DNA from 2 places in the Pantoea sp. X-Soil-TKNS-1211 genome. Region 1 is predicted to be linked to the other one. Evidence: predicted binding sites of a transcription regulator. Region 1 holds the regulator's gene; the other holds the start of a gene.
The links. The regulator PurR, encoded in region 1, represses purine synthesis genes. The targets are predictions, from matches to a motif close to CANGCAAACGTTTGCNTG.
Positions count from the first base shown of each region.

Region 1 (9,773 bases):
AAGTTCACCACGCTGGAACATCTCAACGATGATGTCGCAACCACCAACCAGCTCGCCATCAACCCACAGCTGCGGGAAAGTCGGCCAGTTAGCGTATTTTGGCAACTCAGCACGGATATCCGGGTTTTGCAGGATATCAACATACGCGAAGCGCTCACCACAGGCAGACAGAGCCTGTACCGCTTGTGCAGAGAAACCGCAGCTTGGCAGTTTCGGCGAACCTTTCATGTACAGCAGGATCGGGTTTTCTGCGATCTGGCGCTGGATTTTCTCAACAGTACTCATTATTGCCTTCCTTAATTCCTCACTTCGTGTTTGTTTATTGTAGCGACTTCACCCCCGCACTGAAAACGGGATTTTGCAGTCGAGGCACATCAATCGCCATGTTTGTTAAGTTCCAGTACCACACATAACATTTCCATATCATGAATAAGCATGAACCGATTAATAATTGGCAATATTTCTGCTGGGTTAACCAGCTGAAATCGCTCATTTTTGCCCCATATCAAGTCTGCTAACAGATTAATAGAAAAATGCCTTACCTTTTGGAAAAAAACTGGATTAGAATCATCTCGGCGCTGATCATTGATCAGATTTTTCTAACATAGCCGCAGGCTGTTACTTCAGACTGCTTAACCTGTAACCGGACTATGCGTTTACTCATTACGCTTTTTATGCTGGCTTTCGCTCAACTGTTTTTTAATGTGGCTTCTGCATCCCCGCATGCGCCCATCAATGCCAGTTTGCATAACGCTGAGAAGAAAAGTGCGCGCGAAGATGAGCGTCGTAAACGACGCCCGGTAAAAACCAGCACGAAGAAATCCCGCCTCGCCACCAGTGTTCAGAAGTTAAAGCTGAAAAAACAGCCGAAAACAGAAACCGCGCTGCATAAAACCCGGAGTAAAAAGACCCGGCTGAAATCGCCGTCAAAAAAATATGGTCATCAGCGTGTAGCAAAGAAAACTGAGAAGTTGGACGATGACCGCGATCTGACCACCATCAAGATGAGCAATTCTCATCGTCAGCGTTATCAGAAAGCGCGAGAGACCGCGATGAACAAACTGATGGGGCAGATTGGCAAACCTTACCAGTGGGGCGGCACCTCACCACATACCGGTTTCGATTGCAGTGGTTTGGTGTGGTATGCGTACAAGGACCTGGTCAAATACAAATTCCCACGCACCGCGAACGAAATGTACCACCTGCGTGATGCGGCACCGATTAAGCGTGACATGCTGGAGAAAGGGGATTTAGTGTTCTTCCGCATTAATCATCGTGGTACTGCCGATCATGTTGGCGTTTATCTTGGCAACGGCAAATTTATTCAGTCGCCACGAACCGGTAAAGATATTCAAATCAGTGCGTTGGGTGAGGATTACTGGTTGAAACACTATGTCGGCGCACGCCGTATGATGACGCCCAAGACCATCCGCTAGAGCAACCCGATCGAAAGAAGAAGCCGGACACTGATTTTCAGGTCCGGCTTTTTTATTAATGAAGGATCGCGGTGAAGCTGAATACGATAATCATTAGCAGCGCGCCCACGGTGGTAAACAGCGCCAGTTTCAGGTCTGTACTCATCACAACTCCTTAGTCACATTAATTGAAGGGTTATCGTGATTTTCTCACACCCCCCGGCAAAAATCTCGTGTTATCCGCGCCAGCTTGCTAGAATCGCCGCCTTTCGTTGCGCAACAGTTTTTGCGCACGCTGTGTTTGCGGCAAGTTAAAGTGTTATTGACTGAGTGTTAACGTCTTTTTCTTCGCCATTTGCCCCGAAAATCGGGGCGCAAAACCATTAGCAGACGCAAACGTTTAACAATATACTTATCAGTTAGTTGCGATAAGCCCGGGAGTACCATTTTCATGGCAACAATTAAAGATGTGGCGAAACGCGCCGGTGTCTCTACCACCACGGTTTCGCATGTCATCAACAAGACGCGTTTCGTCGCGGAAGAGACGCGTAACGCCGTATGGGAAGCGATCAAAGAGCTGCATTACTCGCCCAGCGCCGTGGCGCGCAGCCTGAAAGTTAACCACACCAAAACTCTGGGGCTGCTGGCCACCTCCAGTGAAGCCCCCTATTTCGCCGAAATTATCGAGGCAGTGGAAAACCATTGTTTCGATCGTGGTTACACGCTGATCCTTGGCAATGCGCATAACGATCTGCAAAAACAGCGCGCGTATCTGTCAATGATGGCGCAGAAGCGCGTCGATGGCCTGCTGGTCATGTGTTCTGAATACCCTGATGACCTGCTGACCATGCTGGAAGAAAATCGCAACATCCCGATGGTGGTGATGGACTGGGGTGCATCGCGTGGCGACTTTACTGATACGGTGCAGGATAACGCCTTCCAGGGCGGTTATCTTGCCGGTCGTTACCTGATAGAGCGTGGCCATCGTGACATCGGTGCTATTCCTGGACAAATGGAGCGCAACACCGGCGGTGGCCGTCATGCAGGATTCATGCAGGCGCTGAACGAAGCAGGCATCACTGCGCGCCCCGAGTGGATTGTGCAGGGTGATTTCGAACCGGAGTCAGGTTATCAGGCGATGCAGCAGATCCTCAATCAGAAACAACGCCCAACTGCGGTGTTCTGTGGCGGCGATATCATGGCTATGGGCGCGATTTGTGCCGCAGATGAAATGGGCCTGCGTGTGCCACAGGATATTTCGGTGATCGGTTATGACAACGTGCGCAACGCCCGCTATTTCACTCCCGCGTTAACCACCGTGCATCAACCCAAAGCCCAGTTGGGGGAAAAAGCGCTGGAAATGCTGCTGGATCGCATTACCAGCAAGCGTGAAGAACCGCAGACCATTGAGGTTCAGCCGACGCTGATTGAACGTCGTTCCGTCGCGGATGGCCCCTTCCGCGACTACCGCCGCTAAGCCTCCGTTTCGCTCAGCCATTCCTGGTTGAGCGTTTCGGCATCGCCAAGATAGGTCAACAACCAGCTCAATGCCGGTGAGTTGCGTTGTTCTGACCAGCTGACACAACAAGGGCTATCCGGGAACGGCGTGGGTAACGCTAACTCAGTTAGGGCACCGCTATCCAGCAACGGTCGGGCTAAATGGCCCGGCACCATGCCAACGCATAATCCAGCCAGCAAGCAGTCGAGGCCAGTTTCCCATTCCGGCACCACCAGTCGGCGCTGATTATCCAATGTCCAGGTCATACGTCGCGGCAGCGCCCGTGAGGTGTCTTCCAGCACCAGAGAAGGCCAGGCTCTCAGGGTCTCTTCGTCCAACAAGGTACTTTTCGCCAGTGGATGATCGGGACTGACCACACAGCGCCAGTTAAGTGCCCCCATGTCCTGAAAAGCGAAACGACCGCCAACCGGGATCGCCTGGGTGGCGCCAATTGCCACATCGACCCGCCCATCGGCCAGCGCATCCCAGACGCCGTTGAACACTTCATAGCTGATTATCAACTCCATATCGGGAAAGTGGCGATAGAAATCCTTGACCAATTGACGAGTACGCTGCGGTTTCACAATACAATCCACCGCAATACTGAGCTGACCACGCCAGCCATTCGCCAATTGTTGGCACTGCCGCCGCGTGGCCAGCATTTTTTTGATAACACTTCGCCCCTCACGTACAAAATGTTCTCCTGCCGCCGTTAACACCACTTCCCGATGCTGACGTTCGAACAACGGCACAGCCAACCAGGTTTCGAGCTGGCGCACCGTATAGCTGATGGCAGAAGGCACCCGGTGTAACTCCTGCGCCGCCGCACTGAAACTACCGGTTCGAGCCACAGCATCCACCACCTCAAGAGCGTATTCAGACCACATGTTTTTGCCTGCAAATTTTTTGATAGCACTGCGCAAATATTAACGTTTCACAAAGCCCCTCGCACGCTTTTACACTCCCCCGCGTTTACCTGTCTAAAGAGAATTACCATGTTGTCATCAAAAGGATTTCTGCCTTATCTTGCTTTACTCAGCATGCTGGGCTTTCTGGCTACGGATATGTACCTGCCGGCATTCGGTGCCATGCAGCAGGATTTTGCCACCACACCCGGCACGATCAGTGCCAGTCTCAGCCTGTTCCTTGGCGGGTTTGCCTGCGCGCAGGTGTTCTGGGGACCGCTGTCTGACCGATTCGGTCGTAAGCCGATTCTGCTGGCAGGATTAGTGATTTTTGCCCTCGGCTGCCTGGGGATGTTGTGGGCGACTGACGTCCGCCTGATGCTGGCGCTGCGCTTTGTACAGGCTGTGGGTGTCTGTGCGGCTGCCGTGAGCTGGCAGGCATTGGTGGTGGATCGTTATCCGCAGAGCCAGGCTAACAAAGTTTTTGCCACCATTATGCCGCTGGTTGCCTTGTCACCGGCGCTCGCCCCATTACTGGGTGCCTGGCTGATGGGACATTTTCACTGGCGAAGCATCTTCCTGCTGCTGACGCTAATCACCCTGGTGTTGCTGATCGGTACTCTGTGCCTCGCCAATCCCAGGCGTACTCAAACCACCCGAGCGCCTCAGCCAGGCTGGCTGACGCTGCTGGCATCACGTTCCTATAGCGGTAATGTATTGATTTATTCAGCCTGTTCCGCCAGTTTTTTCGCCTGGCTGACCGGTTCACCCTTCATCCTCGCGGATGTAGGTTTGTCACCGGCGGATATTGGTCTGAGCTACGTGCCGCAGACTATCGCCTTTCTGATCGGTGGATTTGGCTGCCGCGCGCTACTGAATCGTTTTCACGGAAAACAATTGCTGCCGTGGTTGCTGGTGATCTACAGTCTGAGCATTCTTGGCCTGTTTGTGGTGGCACAACTCTCTTCACCGGCCCTGTGGGCATTGCTGCTGCCGTTTTGCGGCATGGCGCTGGCAAATGGTGCTATCTATCCGATTGTGGTCGCCAGCGCCCTGCTGCCCTTCCCCCAGGCGACGGGTAAAGCCGCTTCATTACAGAATTTGCTGCAACTCGGATTATGTTTTGTCGCCAGCCTGGTGGTTTCCGCCGGATTACAGCAGGCGCTGCACAGCACCAGCCTTGTCATGCTCGCCACCGTGGCACTCGCCTGGGCCGGTTTCGCCTGGCAACGTACGGCAAACGCACAAAGTGATGTTGCTCACAACTCCTTAGCCTGCGAAGATAATCACTGATGCAACGACTTTAGTTAGCAACCTAACGATAAGTCGTTGAATATTGACCCACGTAAGCATATACTGCGTGGGTCAGCATTTCTGTAACAAATCAATAACATAATTGTATTAATATTAAGCGACCCTGTCGCTGGGATGGCGTCTGCACGATATTCTCCGCTGTGTTGTGCCAGACATTTCTATTCAGATTCATACCTCTGTAAAACGTCGGATATCTGGCGCACGGATTTTCCGTGAGTTCTCTCACAAGCCTGGAGAAATTGGCTATTATTTTCTCAGGTTGAAATCGGAAAGGTGATGGAGAAGCTATGAGTTCATCGTGTATAGAAGAAGTGAGCCTTGAAGAAAACCACTGGTTTCGTATCGCCCATGAATTACTGGAACGGGCTGATATTGCTATCAACGGCACTCGCCCCTGGGATATTCAGGTTAAGCATCCGGATTTTTTTAAACGGGTTTTGCAGGAAGGTTCACTGGGCCTGGGTGAAAGCTATATGGACGGTTGGTGGGACTGCGAAAGTCCCGACATGTTTTTCCACCGTGTACTGAAGCATCATCTGGATCAGCAATTACCTCATCATTTTAAAGACACGCTGCGTATTGCAGCTGCGCGTCTGACCAATTTGCAATCGAAAAAACGCGCATGGATTGTGGGTAAAGAGCATTACGATCTTGGCAATGACCTGTTTTCCTTGATGCTTGATCCTTTCATGCAGTATTCCTGTGGTTACTGGAAAGATGCCGAGACGCTGGAACAGGCTCAGCAGGCCAAACTTGATATGATTTGCCGCAAGCTGCAACTGAAACCCGGCATGACATTGCTCGATATTGGTTGCGGTTGGGGTGGTCTTGCAGAGTTTGCCGCACGCAATTATGGCGTGAAAGTGCATGGCGTCACCATTTCGGCAGAGCAACAGAAGATGGCACAGGAGCGTTGTGCTGGTCTGGACGTCACCATCCTGTTGCAGGATTATCGTGACCTGAATCTGCAAGTTGACCGTATCGTCTCGGTCGGCATGTTCGAACATGTGGGTCCCAAAAATTACGCGACCTATTTTGAGGTGGCCGATCGTAATTTGAAGCCGGACGGTATTTTCCTGCTGCATACCATTGGGGCGATTAAAACCGATATGAATGTGGATCCCTGGATCGACAAATATATCTTCCCGAATGGTTGTCTGCCCTCCGTACGTCAGATTGCCAATGCCAGCGAATCACATTTTGTGATGGAAGACTGGCACAATTTTGGCGCGGATTATGACACCACGCTCATGGCCTGGCATGCGCGTTTTCTTGACGCCTGGCCGCAGCTGGCAGAAAAATACGGCGACCGTTTTAAACGCATGTTCAGCTATTATCTTAATGCCTGCGCCGGTGCATTCCGCGCGCGCGATATTCAGCTGTGGCAAGTGGTTTTTAGTCGTGGGACTGAGGGCGGCCTGCGCGTCGCGCGTTAAACCCGAGATATTGTAGCGGCGTGATTTATCACGCGCTTTTAAAACAGTGCGATAAATCGCGCCGCTACGAATTAGCTGTTATTCGCTCTCATCGGACTGGTGATGCGCCAGTGCGGTGGCTTCACGTTGCGCAAGTACGCGCTCCACGGTTTCCACAATCGCCTGCGTGTGCGGATCAATCTCGATATTCACCTTGTAGCCCAGCTTCTTGGTGCCAAGCGTGGTGCGTTCAAGCGTTTCCGGTATCAGGTGCACACAGAATTTACTCTTCGTCACATCGCCAACCGTCAGGCTGATACCGTCAATGCCGACAAAACCTTTATGCAGAATATATTTGATCTGCGCCGGATCCTGTAATTTAAACCACACTTCACGGTTATTTTCGGACTGAATGATTTTACAGATTTCTGCCGTGGTCATAATATGACCAGACATTAAATGGCCGCCAATTTCGTCGCTGAATTTCGCCGCACGTTCAATATTGACGACACCCCCCACCTGTAATTCACCCAGATTGGTAATCCGTAGGGTTTCTTTGATTAAGTCAAAGCTGACCTGATCACCCTCAATCGCCGTCACCGTCAGGCAGCAACCGTTATGCGCCACTGACGCGCCCAGCGCCAGCCCCGGCAATAACTCCTCCGGCAGCTTCACCACATGGGTACGAAACAACTCTTTTTCTTCGATAGCAACAATCTCTGCTGTGCCTTGCACAATTCCAGTAAACATAATCTCAGCCTCTGCGAAGTTTGCGCTAGTTTATCACAGCTGAGCCGTTCGGGTTTAATTAGGCGGCGGGTGAAATTTACACAGCCGTTTTAACAAAATGCGAACAAAGTTTGGCGAAGCGTCATCAGACCGGTACACTAGGCCGCGCATTCTTTGGGGATCTCTCCCCGTTCTCTTCTTATTTAAATGCAGGTGATACGTGCAGAAGTATTTAACAGAAGCGCGTCAATTGCTGGCCCTTGCGATCCCGGTCATCCTTGCTCAGGTTGCCCAGACCGCGATGGGTTTCGTGGATACCATTATGGCCGGTGCGGTAAGCGCCACGGATATGGCCGCCGTTGCGGTGGGCACCTCTATCTGGCTTCCCGCCATTTTGTTTGGTCATGGTTTGCTGCTGGCATTGACGCCTACCGTTGCGCAACTCAACGGATCGGGACGCCGTGAGCGCATCGCTGAACAGGTTCGTCAGGGTTACTGGCTGGCGTTTTTTGTCGCGTTACTGATCATGCTGGTGCTGTGGAACGCGGGCTATCTGATTCATGCGATGCATGATATCGATCCGCTATTGGCCGCCAAAGCCGAAGGCTATCTTCATGCGCTGCTGTTCGGTGCGCCCGGCTACCTGTTTTTCCAGGTAGCGCGCAATCAGTGTGAAGGTTTGTCCAAAACCAAGCCCGGTATGGTGCTGGGTTTTCTTGGGTTGCTGACCAATATCCCACTCAACTACGTGTTCATCTATGGCCATTTCGGTATGCCGGCACTGGGTGGTGTCGGTTGCGGCGTCGCTACCGCCACCGTGTATTGGGTGATGTTTATCGTGATGCGCTTTTGGCTGAAACGCATGGGCAGCATGCGCGATATTCGCATGAGCAGCGGTTTTTCCGCGCCGTCGCGCGCTATTTTGTCGCGTCTGTTTAGCCTTGGATTACCGGTCGCGCTGGCGCTGTTTTTTGAGGTGACACTGTTTGCCGTAGTCGCCTTATTGGTGTCACCTCTGGGCATTGTCAAAGTCGCCGGACATCAGATCGCGCTGAACTTCAGTTCACTGATGTTTGTGCTGCCGCTGTCGCTGGGGGTAGCCACCACCATTCGCGTCGGTTATCGGCTGGGACAGGGATCAACAGAACAGGCGCGTGTCGCGGCATGGACTGCGCAAGGAGTCGGCATCGGTATGGCGGCTCTCACCGCGTTATTTACCGTGACCTTCCGCCATCATATTGCCGCGTTGTATACCGCCAATCCTGAGGTGATTACGCTGGCCGCTCAGTTGATGCTACTGGCAGCGATCTATCAGTTTTCTGATTCGATTCAGGTGATTGGTAGCGGTATTTTGCGTGGTTATAAAGATACGCGTTCGATCTTCTTTATCACGCTGGTGGCCTACTGGGTACTGGGCTTACCCGTCGGTTATATTCTGGCGCTTACCGACCTGGTGGTGCCGCGGCTCGGTCCCGCTGGTTTCTGGTGCGGCTTTATTGTCGGACTGACTTCTGCGGCAGTGATGATGTTGTGGCGAATTCGTCGCTTGCAGTGCTTACCGGCCCAGGTGATTCTGACCCGTGCCGCTCGCTAAGTGGCTGAGCGGGCCGGAAAAGGTCCGCAACGCCTAAAAAAACGACGCATAGCACAGATGCTGGTCAGTCATGATGAAAAATCGCTTTTTCCCCTTGCCAGCTCATCAGCCTGCCGTTAATATTCGTCCCCGCTGTCGCCCTGACAGCGTGTTGCGCTCTTAGCTCAGTTGGTTAGAGCACCACCTTGACATGGTGGGGGTCGATGGTTCGAGTCCATTAGAGCGCACCAAGTGCGTCCGTAGCTCAGTTGGTTAGAGCACCACCTTGACATGGTGGGGGTCGGTGGTTCGAGTCCACTCGGACGCACCATTTCTTTCTGCATGACATAATGCGCTCTTAGCTCAGTTGGTTAGAGCACCACCTTGACATGGTGGGGGTCGATGGTTCGAGTCCATTAGAGCGCACCACTCTTTTCAGTTTCCCGTTGCGCAACTCTCCGTTCCTTGATCTGCATCGTTTTATGTTACTGCTTTCATATTGGTTTTCGTGCACTTAGCGTCTATACTATGCCGCGTTGTCCTACTTGAAAGGTTTCAGCGCTAACGTGTTTATGGCGAGAACTCAAATTATTTGCGCAACAACGCCTGGTCGGTTCTCTCGCGAACCGCACAACTTCCCTGCACGCTTAGCTATCGTCTCCTATTCTTACTCTGTACTGCCCTTGTCAACACCAAACGAATTTCCACTTCGGTGCCTGCGCATCGAATCCCAACCTTTATCATCCATCACAACTTACAGATAAGCTGACATGAAAAAGACCAAGATCGTTTGTACTATCGGTCCGAAAACCGAATCGGAAGAGATGCTGACTCAACTGCTGGAAGCAGGCATGAACGTCATGCGCCTGAACTTCTCTCACGGGGATTATGCCGAACATGGTCAGCGCATTGCCAACATGCGTG
Region 1 is NZ_AP035953.1:1,959,282-1,969,054, reverse strand. It holds gene AC6I8W_RS09460 (Grx4 family monothiol glutaredoxin) at 1-288, opposite strand, end outside; gene AC6I8W_RS09455 (C40 family peptidase) at 651-1,436, shown strand; gene cydH (cytochrome bd-I oxidase subunit CydH) at 1,492-1,581, opposite strand; gene purR (HTH-type transcriptional repressor PurR) at 1,867-2,892, shown strand; gene punR (DNA-binding transcriptional activator PunR) at 2,889-3,800, opposite strand; gene punC (purine nucleoside transporter PunC) at 3,909-5,111, shown strand; gene cfa (cyclopropane fatty acyl phospholipid synthase) at 5,420-6,568, shown strand; gene AC6I8W_RS09425 (riboflavin synthase subunit alpha) at 6,647-7,297, opposite strand; gene AC6I8W_RS09420 (MATE family efflux transporter) at 7,497-8,870, shown strand; tRNA gene AC6I8W_RS09415 (tRNA-Val) at 9,024-9,100, shown strand; tRNA gene AC6I8W_RS09410 (tRNA-Val) at 9,104-9,180, shown strand; tRNA gene AC6I8W_RS09405 (tRNA-Val) at 9,202-9,278, shown strand; gene pykF (pyruvate kinase PykF) at 9,620-9,773, shown strand, end outside.

Region 2 (9,773 bases), 2.0 Mb from region 1:
CGGTCAGAAATGTAAGGCGCATCGGGTAGATTTTCCAGCTGCTGACGCAGCTGATAGATCAGCTCAAATACGTGGTCTGGCAGGCTCACCTGACTGATGCCTTGTTGCCACTGATAGTACTCTTCATCGCTGATACAGAGTGAGTCGGCCACCGGATTGACGCTTTCATCCTGCTGGTGGGTTAGCATGCTGCGGAAGTTCTGTTTTTCGTGCACGTTATCGAGCCACAGACGAATCAGCATCCGGTCATACAGAGCTTCCAGCCCACTGTCGGCTTCCGGCAGTTCGTTGGAGGCGGTGACCAGCAGGCGCATCGGAATCTTATCTTCACTGTCGCCATTGCGGAAGCGACGTTCGTTGATGGCGGTAAGCAGGGTATTCAGAATCGCCGGACCGGCTTTCCAGATTTCATCAAGAAAGACGATTTCGGCATCCGGCAGATAGCCTTTGGTCAGACGCTGATAGCGACCTTCATCTTTTAATGCCTGGATGGAGAGGGGACCAAATACTTCTTCAGGAGTGGAGAAGCGCGTCATCAGGTATTCAAACGCGCGGGCATGCTGGAAAGCGTACTTCAGGCGGCGGGCGATCAGGCTTTTGGCGATGCCTGGCGGCCCCAGCAAAAAGACGCTTTCGCCACTCAGTGCGGCTAACAGACAGAGGCGGATCGCATGATGCCGTTCATACAACCCCTTTTCCAGGGCGTTGCTCAGGCGAGAAATTCTTTCTGCCAAAAGATGGGGTTGAGCCATAATCACATCATTGTCCTTCTGATCCTGGTGCCATCGCATTCTGGCGAGCGCATTACTCTACTGATTATCATGCGTGAAAGCGTTGATAGCCGTCAGCTTTTTTGTTTCAGAAGGTTGATGCGAGGCTACTCGCCTGTTGCGGCGCATTTTTGCTGGATTTTGCCGTGAAAAACCGCGTCGCTCACGCCATGTTGTATGTTTGTAAGGGTAGGTTTTTTTGGGAATATGTGCATACTGTGCGCTTTTTGATGGCCAGAGCGGTCGGCAACCGCCTGATCGACTCCAACAAAAGATAACTCTATGAGCTCGGAAAACAAGCAGTCCCTTGGCGCAGTCACGCTGGCCGCAATCGGTGTGGTATATGGCGATATTGGCACCAGTCCACTTTATACCTTGCGCGAATGTCTCTCCGGCCAGTTTGGTTTTGGTGTGGAACGCGAAGCGGTATTCGGCTTCCTTTCCCTCATTTTTTGGCTGCTGATTCTGGTGGTGTCGCTGAAATATATCAGCTACGTAATGCGCGCTGATAACGCCGGTGAAGGTGGTATTCTGACGCTGATGTCACTGGCTGGGCGTAATACCGGTGCCAGAGCCACGGCGATTTTGGTGATCATGGGATTGATTGGTGGCAGCTTCTTCTATGGCGAAGTGGTGATCACGCCGGCGATCTCCGTGATGTCGGCGATTGAAGGTCTGGAGATCGCGGCACCTTCACTCGACCCCTGGATTGTTCCCTTGTCGATCACGGTGCTGACGCTGCTGTTTATGATCCAGAAGCATGGCACGGGTATCGTCGGTAAGCTGTTTGCCCCGGTGATGCTGCTGTGGTTTATCGTGCTGGCAGTGCTGGGTGCTAACAGCATCATAAAAAATCCCGAAGTATTACAGGCGCTTAACCCGTCACATGCGGTGAACTTCTTCCTGCATTACAAATCCATCTCCTTCTTTGCTCTCGGGGCCGTGGTGCTGTCAATCACCGGGGTGGAGGCGTTATATGCTGATATGGGGCACTTCGGTAAGTTGCCGATTCGCCTGGCATGGGTCACGGTGGTGCTGCCGTCGTTGGTGCTGAACTATTTTGGTCAGGGGGCGCTGTTGCTGGCACATCCTGAAACCATCAAAAACCCGTTTTTCCTGCTGGCACCGGACTGGGCGTTGATTCCACTGTTGATTCTTGCCACGCTGGCGACGGTGATTGCCTCGCAGGCGGTGATTTCCGGCGTCTTCTCGCTGACGCGTCAGGCGGTACGTCTCGGCTATCTGCCGCCGATGCGCATTATTCATACCTCGGAGATGGAGTCCGGCCAAATCTACGTGCCGGTAATCAACTGGCTGCTCTATTTCGCGGTGCTGATTGTTATCGTCAGCTTTGAACACTCCAGCAACCTCGCGGCGGCATACGGTATCGCGGTTACCGGTACTATGGTGCTGACCACCATTCTTTCCTGCACCGTGGCGATCAAAAACTGGCACTGGAATAAAATTGTCGTCAGTTTGATTCTGGTGGCACTGCTGTGCATTGATGTCTCGCTGTTCTCCGCCAACCTGGTGAAAATCTTCTCCGGCGGTTGGTTGCCGCTATGTCTGGCGCTGGTGATGTTTATCGTTATGACCACCTGGAAAAGCGAGCGTTTCCGCCTGCTGCGTCGGATGCATGAACACGGTAACTCTCTGGAAGCGATGATTGCCTCGCTGGAAAAATCGCCACCAGTGCGAGTGCCGGGCACGGCAGTGTATATGTCGCGCGCGTTGAATGTGATCCCGTTTGCCATGCTGCATAACCTCAAGCACAACAAAGTGTTGCATGAACGTGTGGTGCTGCTGACATTGCGTACTGAAGATGCGCCGTATGTCCATAACGTACGGCGCGTGACGATTGAGCAACTTTCACCGACCTTCTGGCGCGTGGTAGCCAGCTACGGCTGGCGTGAAACGCCCAATGTGGAGGAGATTTTTCATCGCTGCGGGCTGGAAGGGCTGAACTGCCGCATGATGGAAACCTCGTTCTTTATGTCGCATGAATCGCTGATTATTGGCGATCGTCCGTGGTATCTGCGCCTGCGTGGCAAGTTGTTCCTCGCTCTGCAACGCAATGCGCTGCGCGCGCCGGATCAGTTTGAAATCCCCCCTAATCGGGTGATTGAACTGGGAACCCAGGTCGAGATTTAACGCGCCTCTGCGCGTCCGTTACCAGCTTAGCGTGACGCGCAATCCCCCAGTTTCTCGCTGGCTAAAGGCTACGTCGATACCGTGCAGTAGCGCGATATTCTTCACAATCGACAGCCCTAATCCGCTGCCGGTTTGCGTTTGTCCCGGAGGACGCCAGAAACGTTCGCCCAGACGCGTTAACATCTCCTTGCTCACTCCCGGGCCATTATCATCGATGGTCATGGTGCGAGCCGTCAGGCTCACCTTCACCTCGCTGCCGCTCGGGGTATAACGCAGCGCGTTATCCAGCAGATTACGGATCATCAATGCCAGCAGCAGCTGATGACCGTTCATCACCGGTTCGGCTGCTGTATGCAGCTGTAAATCGATATGTTTCTCTTCTGCCTGGGGAAAATGTTCGGCCAGCAAATTTTGTAGCACCGTGGCCAGCGCTATCGGTTGGAATTCGTTGCGCAGATCATCCGCTTCCACTCTTGATAGCGTCAGCAATTGATCCACCAGCCGGGTTGCTCGCAGGATCCCTGCATCCAATTGTTGTAGTGCGCGATTGCGCATCGCGTCATCGTCGTCTGCCAGTTGGATGACTTCACTCTGTACCCGTAACGCCGCCAACGGGCTGCGCAACTCATGGGCGGCATCTGAGGTAAAACGGCGTTCACGCTGCACCAGATCCGCCATGCGGCTGAACAGGTCGTTCAGGGCTTGTACCAGCGGTTGGACTTCTTTTGGCAAGCGTGTCAGCGGGAGCGGTGTGGCATCATCGGCTGCACGTTGCTGGAGTGAGGTGGTGAGGCGTTGCAACGGACGTAGTTCAAACCACACCAGTCCCAGCAACAGCGCCAGCATAAAGGGCAAAGCGATCAGCCACGGCACAATGCTGCTTTGCGCCAGATTGCTGGTCATATCGTCGCGGTAATCCCACTCCTGGCCCACCACCACGCGATAACGTTGATCGGGAGATGTCAGCCACAGCAGACGCCAGCTGTCATCATCATCGTGCAGCTGGCCATTGCGAAAGCCATCGCGCCCGTCATCAAACTGTAAATCGCGACCCTTTTCTCCATCATTGAGCAGCAACGTGCCGTCGTGGCTAAAAATGGCGAAAGCCAGCGCGTCATCATCCTGTTTGCCGCGATGATGGCTCAGTAACGCTTTGTTCTTCGGTAACGTCGCGCTATGCAGCGTCGCCGGGTCGAGTGCCAGCAGGCGTTTGGCGAACAGCATTTGCTGGGTATCAAACAGTTCATTGACAGTTTCGCGTGTCTGATGCCAGGCGCTCAGGCTGGCACTGCCCCAGCACAGTATGATCAGCAGCACAAAACCGAGGGTGAGCCGCAGGAACAGGCTCATTCTGCCGCCCCCAGCGTGTAGCCAACGCCATGGACGGTTCGAATAAACTGGCTGCCGAGTTTTTTACGCAGATGATGGATGTGCACCTCCACGGCATTGCTGGAGACATCGTCATCCCAACTGTAGAGTTTCTCCTCCAACTGGCTGCGCGTCAGCACCTGACCAGGATTACGCAGGAACAGCTCCAGCAGCGCCAGTTCACGGCTTTTCAACGTTATCGGTTCGCCTGCCAGCAACACGCTGTGGCTGGCGGGGGACATCGCCACCTTGCCGTGGCGCAGCTCCGGTTGTAACTGGCCGTGACGCCGACGAATCAGTGCCTCCAGACGCGCCGAGACTTCTGCCAGGGCAAAAGGTTTGCACAGATAATCATCCGCCCCCAGCTGCAAACCCTGAACCCGCTGATCGAGCGCATCGCGTGCCGTGAGGATCAACACCGGCACGTCCTGACCTTGTTGCCGCCAGTGGCGCAGGATATCGAGTCCATCTTTTTCCGGCAGTGACAAATCCAGGATCACCGCATCCCAGGGGGCTGATGCCAGCGCCTGAAACCCGGCTTCACCGGAAACAAACCAGTCCACGCTGAAACCGAGTTTGGTCAGGCCGACTTTCAGGCCGTCACCAATTAAGGTGTCGTCCTCAATCAATAAAATCCGCATGTAAATCCCTCCCTGTATCCTGGTGTTATACGAAGCAGAAGGGTTCATGTACAGGATAAATCGCAGCATTTGACCTTATTTTCACGATTTTTAATAAATTGATCAGCCTTAAGATCCTGTTAAGAACTGTATGTTGAAATAGCCCCTGTATCCCGCACATTCATGGAAAAGAGGTGAAATATGAAAAAGCATGCAGCAATTTTTGCGATCGTCGCGCTGGCAGCCATGCCGGTTCTGGCGGCTCAACAGGGGGGATTTGTTGACCCGAATGCGCCTGCCGCACAAAGTCATGCCGGTGGCTTTCAGCCCGGTAACACTAGCGTTGTGACGGTTAAGCAGGCTGAAGAGATGAAGGACGATAGCTGGATCACCGTGCGTGGTTATCTGGACAAGCAAATTGGTAAAGAGGATTACCTGTTCCGCGATGAGACGGGCACCATGAAGGTCGAAATCGATCACAAACGCTGGGACGGACAAACCATTTCGCCCAAAGATCGCGTTGAGCTGACTGGCGAGCTGGATAAGGATTTCAACGCGATTGAGTTGGACGTGAAACAGATCAGAAAACTACCGTAATCTCTCTAAGAGGCTGCTCAGGTAGCCTCTTCTTCGCCAAGCTCCAGCCAGACTGAATGTTCTCCCGGCGTATTCCCCTGGGTCCAATATGCTGCTTTCCAGGCTTTCCCCTGCCAGGTGACTTTATCCTTAGTGGAATAGGACATCGATTTATTCCATTCACGTAGCTGCTCCGGATCAGCAAACTTCCAACCCGCACCATTAACAGGTTCAGACTGGGTCCATTTTGTCGCAATGTATTTAATACCGGCGAAAGTAACCTTATCTCCTGCCATATACGTGCTTTCTTCACCCCAATCTGGAAATTCAGTGGGTTTAGCTGGATTTTCCGGAACGGATGAATACAGCGGGGAAGTGGCGGTCATGGTCACGCGTTTGGTATCTACGTTGCCATCTTTGTCCGTTACGCTGACTTCATAAACCGCGATACCGGTGTGGTTTGCCGGAACCAGTGCTTTGGCTTTGGCCTGATTAACTTCGGTTCTCCAGCCTCCTCCCGGTTTTTCCTGTAGCCAAAAAACACCTTTCCCTTCCGCCACTTTCCAGCTAAAAGAAACGGCATTCTTACTGGCGGAAGCATCCAGTTCAAACAGGACGGATTCGTCCAATGAACTTGTAACGCTGAAATCAGCTGAGACGATCGCGACAGGCCCGATCGCTTCAACCCTTGGTGTTATGCTCACCTCATCAGCATAAGCGGCAGCCACCAATAAAACGGCGATCAAGCTGGCAAGCGCTTTCATTTTAAAATTCATTAGATTCAATCCTCGATGCCTGCGTGGTTACGCACGACAAATACACATTCCGTTACCTATGAAAAAACTTAACATAAGGACCAGAAGGGAATTTCTTCTGGAAACGCAGGGAGTTTCTCTCATTGATTGAGAAAATTCGGGTGCGGTTGTTTGTAGATGTGTTTTTTGGCCCACCAAACTCAAATATTTTCTGGCACAAGCGAAACGTTTCGATGGCGATCACATTTCCGTGATGCCACCATTGAGTTGCTATACATTTTTTATACACTCCGGTCAGCGAAACGTTTCGCTGTGGAGTGGAAGAAATGAAAAAAGGTCGCTTGTTAAATGCTGAAATCTCTCATGTGATTGCCCGTCTGGGTCACACGGATACGCTGGCGATTGCCGATGCGGGTTTGCCCATTCCTGTGGGACCGCAACGTATCGATCTGGCGCTGACGCCGGGTACACCCGAGTTTTTACAGGTTGTTGCGGTGGTTACCCAGGAGATGCAAGTTGAGAGCGCTCTGATGGCGGAGGAGATTAAGCAGTTCAACCCGCAGCTCCATAGCGCACTGCTCGCCGTGCTCGATGCCTTGCAACGACACCAGGGAAATACCATCGCTATTCGTTACACCAGTCATGAACAGTTCAAACAACAGACTCAGCGTAGTCAGGCGGTCATTCGCAGCGGAGAGTGCTCTCCGTATGCGAATGTCATCCTGAGCGCGGGCGTTACCTTCTGAGGTCGCTATGCAACCGTTATTGCAACTCAAAGGGATTGAAAAGTCGTTTCCCGGTGTGAAAGCGCTGAAAGGCGCATCGCTGGCTGTTTGGCCTGGTCGGGTGATGGCGCTGGTGGGCGAAAATGGTGCCGGTAAATCCACCATGATGAAAGTGCTGACCGGTATTTACAGCATGGATGCCGGATCACTGCACTGGCTCGGCAAAGAAACCACTTTTTCCGGGCCAAAATCATCCCAGGAAGCGGGCATTGGCATCATTCACCAGGAACTCAACCTGATCCCGCAACTGACTGTGGCGGAGAACATCTTCCTGGGACGTGAATTTGTGAACCGTTTTGGCCGCATTGAGTGGAAAAAGATGTATGCCGAGGCGGATGCATTGTTGGCGCGTCTGAACCTGCGTTTTAACAGCCATAAGCTGGTGGGTGATTTGTCGATTGGCGACCAGCAGATGGTGGAGATCGCCAAGGTTCTCAGCTTCCAGTCGCGCGTCATCATCATGGATGAGCCGACGGATGCGCTGACCGACACCGAAACCCTGTCGCTGTTCCGCGTGATTAACGAGTTGAAAGCGCAGGGGTGCGGCATCGTCTATATCTCCCACCGTATGAAAGAGATCTTTGAGATTTGCGATGACGTCACGGTGTTCCGCGACGGGCAGTTTATTGCCGAGCGTCCGGTTAGCGAGCTGAGTGAAGAGAGCCTGATTGAGATGATGGTCGGGCGCAAGCTGGAGGAGCAGTACCCGCATCTTGACCAGACGCCAGGCGCGGTGCGTTTACAGGTGGAAAACCTGAGCGGGCCGGGAGTGCATGACGTCAGCTTTAACCTGCGTAAAGGTGAAATCCTTGGTGTTTCCGGCCTGATGGGCGCGGGACGTACCGAATTGATGAAGTTGTTATATGGCGCACTGCCGCGTAGCGGCGGCAAAGTCACGCTGGACGGCCGCGAAGTGGTGACACATGCACCGCAGGATGGTCTGGCGAATGGCATCGTTTATATCTCCGAAGACCGCAAACGCGATGGTCTGGTGCTGGGGATGTCGGTGAAAGAAAACATGTCACTGACCGCGCTGCGTTACTTCAGCCGCGGTAATGGCAGCCTGAAACACGCGGAAGAACAGCTGGCGGTGGGCGATTTTATCCGCCTGTTCAACGTGAAAACCCCCTCCATGGAGCAGCCGATCGGCCTGCTTTCTGGTGGTAATCAGCAAAAAGTGGCGATTGCCCGCGGGCTAATGACGCGACCAAATGTGTTGATCCTTGATGAGCCGACACGCGGCGTGGATGTTGGCGCGAAAAAAGAGATTTATCAGTTAATTAACCAGTTTAAAGCCGATGGGCTGAGCATCATCCTGGTGTCGTCCGAAATGCCTGAAGTACTGGGTATGAGCGATCGCATTCTGGTGATGCATGAGGGCCATCTGAGTGGCGAATTTACCCGTGAGCAGGCTAGCCAGGAATCCCTGATGGCGGCAGCAGTCGGTAAGCAACACAGCGAGGAGTTAGTTGTATGAGTACCCAAACCTTACCCGCCAGCCGTCGCTGGTTCAGCAAAGCCTGGTTGCTGGAGCAGAAATCGCTGATTGCGCTGATTGTGCTGATTGTCGTGGTTGCCAGCCTCAGCCCGAATTTCTTTACCGTCGCCAACCTGTTCAACATCCTGCAACAGACTTCGGTCAACGCCATTATGGCGGTGGGGATGACGCTGGTGATCCTGACCTCAGGCATCGATCTGTCCGTTGGCTCGCTGCTGGCGCTGACCGGCGCGGTGGCGGCCTCGATTGTTGGTCACGAAGTTAATGCGCTGGTGGCGGTGGCGGCCTCGCTGGCACTGGGTGCGGCGATTGGCGGTATCACCGGCACCATTGTGGCGCGCGGCAAAGTGCAGGCGTTTATCGCGACGCTGGTGATGATGCTGCTGTTGCGTGGCGTCACCATGGTCTACACCGACGGCAGCCCGATTAATACCGGCTTTAGCGATAACGCTGATCTGTTTGGCTGGTTCGGCATTGGCCGTCCGCTGGGGATTCCGACCCCGGTATGGCTGATGGCGGTGGTGTTCGCGCTGGCCTGGTACATGCTGCATCACACGCGTCTGGGACGTTATATCTATGCGCTGGGCGGTAACGAAGCGGCCACGCGTCTGTCGGGTATCAATGTCAACCGCGTCAAAATCATCGTCTATTCACTGTGCGGCATGCTGGCGGCGCTGGCAGGCACTATCGAGGTGGCGCGACTCTCCTCGGCACAGCCAACGGCAGGCACGGGTTATGAACTGGATGCCATCGCTGCCGTGGTACTGGGCGGCACCAGCCTGGCGGGCGGCAAAGGTCGCATCATGGGTACGCTGATCGGGGCATTAATTCTCGGTTTCCTGAACAATGGCCTCAATCTGTTGGGTGTCTCCTCCTACTATCAAATGATTGTAAAAGCAGTAGTAATTCTGCTGGCAGTGCTGGTGGATAACAAAAGCAGTAAATAACTCTGACCTTCACACAGGATGAATTAATGAAAAAGTTAACCGCATTGGCCGTCATTCTTGGCGCCACTCTGAGTGCCAGCGCGATGGCGAAGGATACTATCGCTCTGGTGGTTTCTACCCTGAACAACCCGTTCTTTGTGGCGCTGAAAGATGGCGCACAGAAAGAAGCGGATAAGCTGGGTTATAACCTGGTCGTGCTGGATTCACAGAACAACCCGGCGAAAGAACTGGCGAACGTGCAGGATCTCACCGTGCGTGGCACCAAGCTGATGCTGATCAACCCGACCGACTCTGATGCCGTTG
Region 2 is NZ_AP035953.1:4,333,297-4,343,069, reverse strand. It holds gene ravA (ATPase RavA) at 1-752, opposite strand, end outside; gene kup (low affinity potassium transporter Kup) at 1,053-2,921, shown strand; gene qseC (quorum sensing histidine kinase QseC) at 2,940-4,271, opposite strand; gene qseB (quorum sensing response regulator transcription factor QseB) at 4,268-4,930, opposite strand; gene AC6I8W_RS20495 (YgiW/YdeI family stress tolerance OB fold protein) at 5,111-5,506, shown strand; gene AC6I8W_RS20490 (carbohydrate-binding protein) at 5,524-6,261, opposite strand; gene rbsD (D-ribose pyranase) at 6,567-6,986, shown strand; gene rbsA (ribose ABC transporter ATP-binding protein RbsA) at 6,994-8,502, shown strand; gene rbsC (ribose ABC transporter permease) at 8,499-9,470, shown strand; gene rbsB (ribose ABC transporter substrate-binding protein RbsB) at 9,497-9,773, shown strand, end outside.
Region 2: a site for PurR is predicted at 6,536-6,553, ahead of rbsD (D-ribose pyranase). Genes of this name have one in related genera too.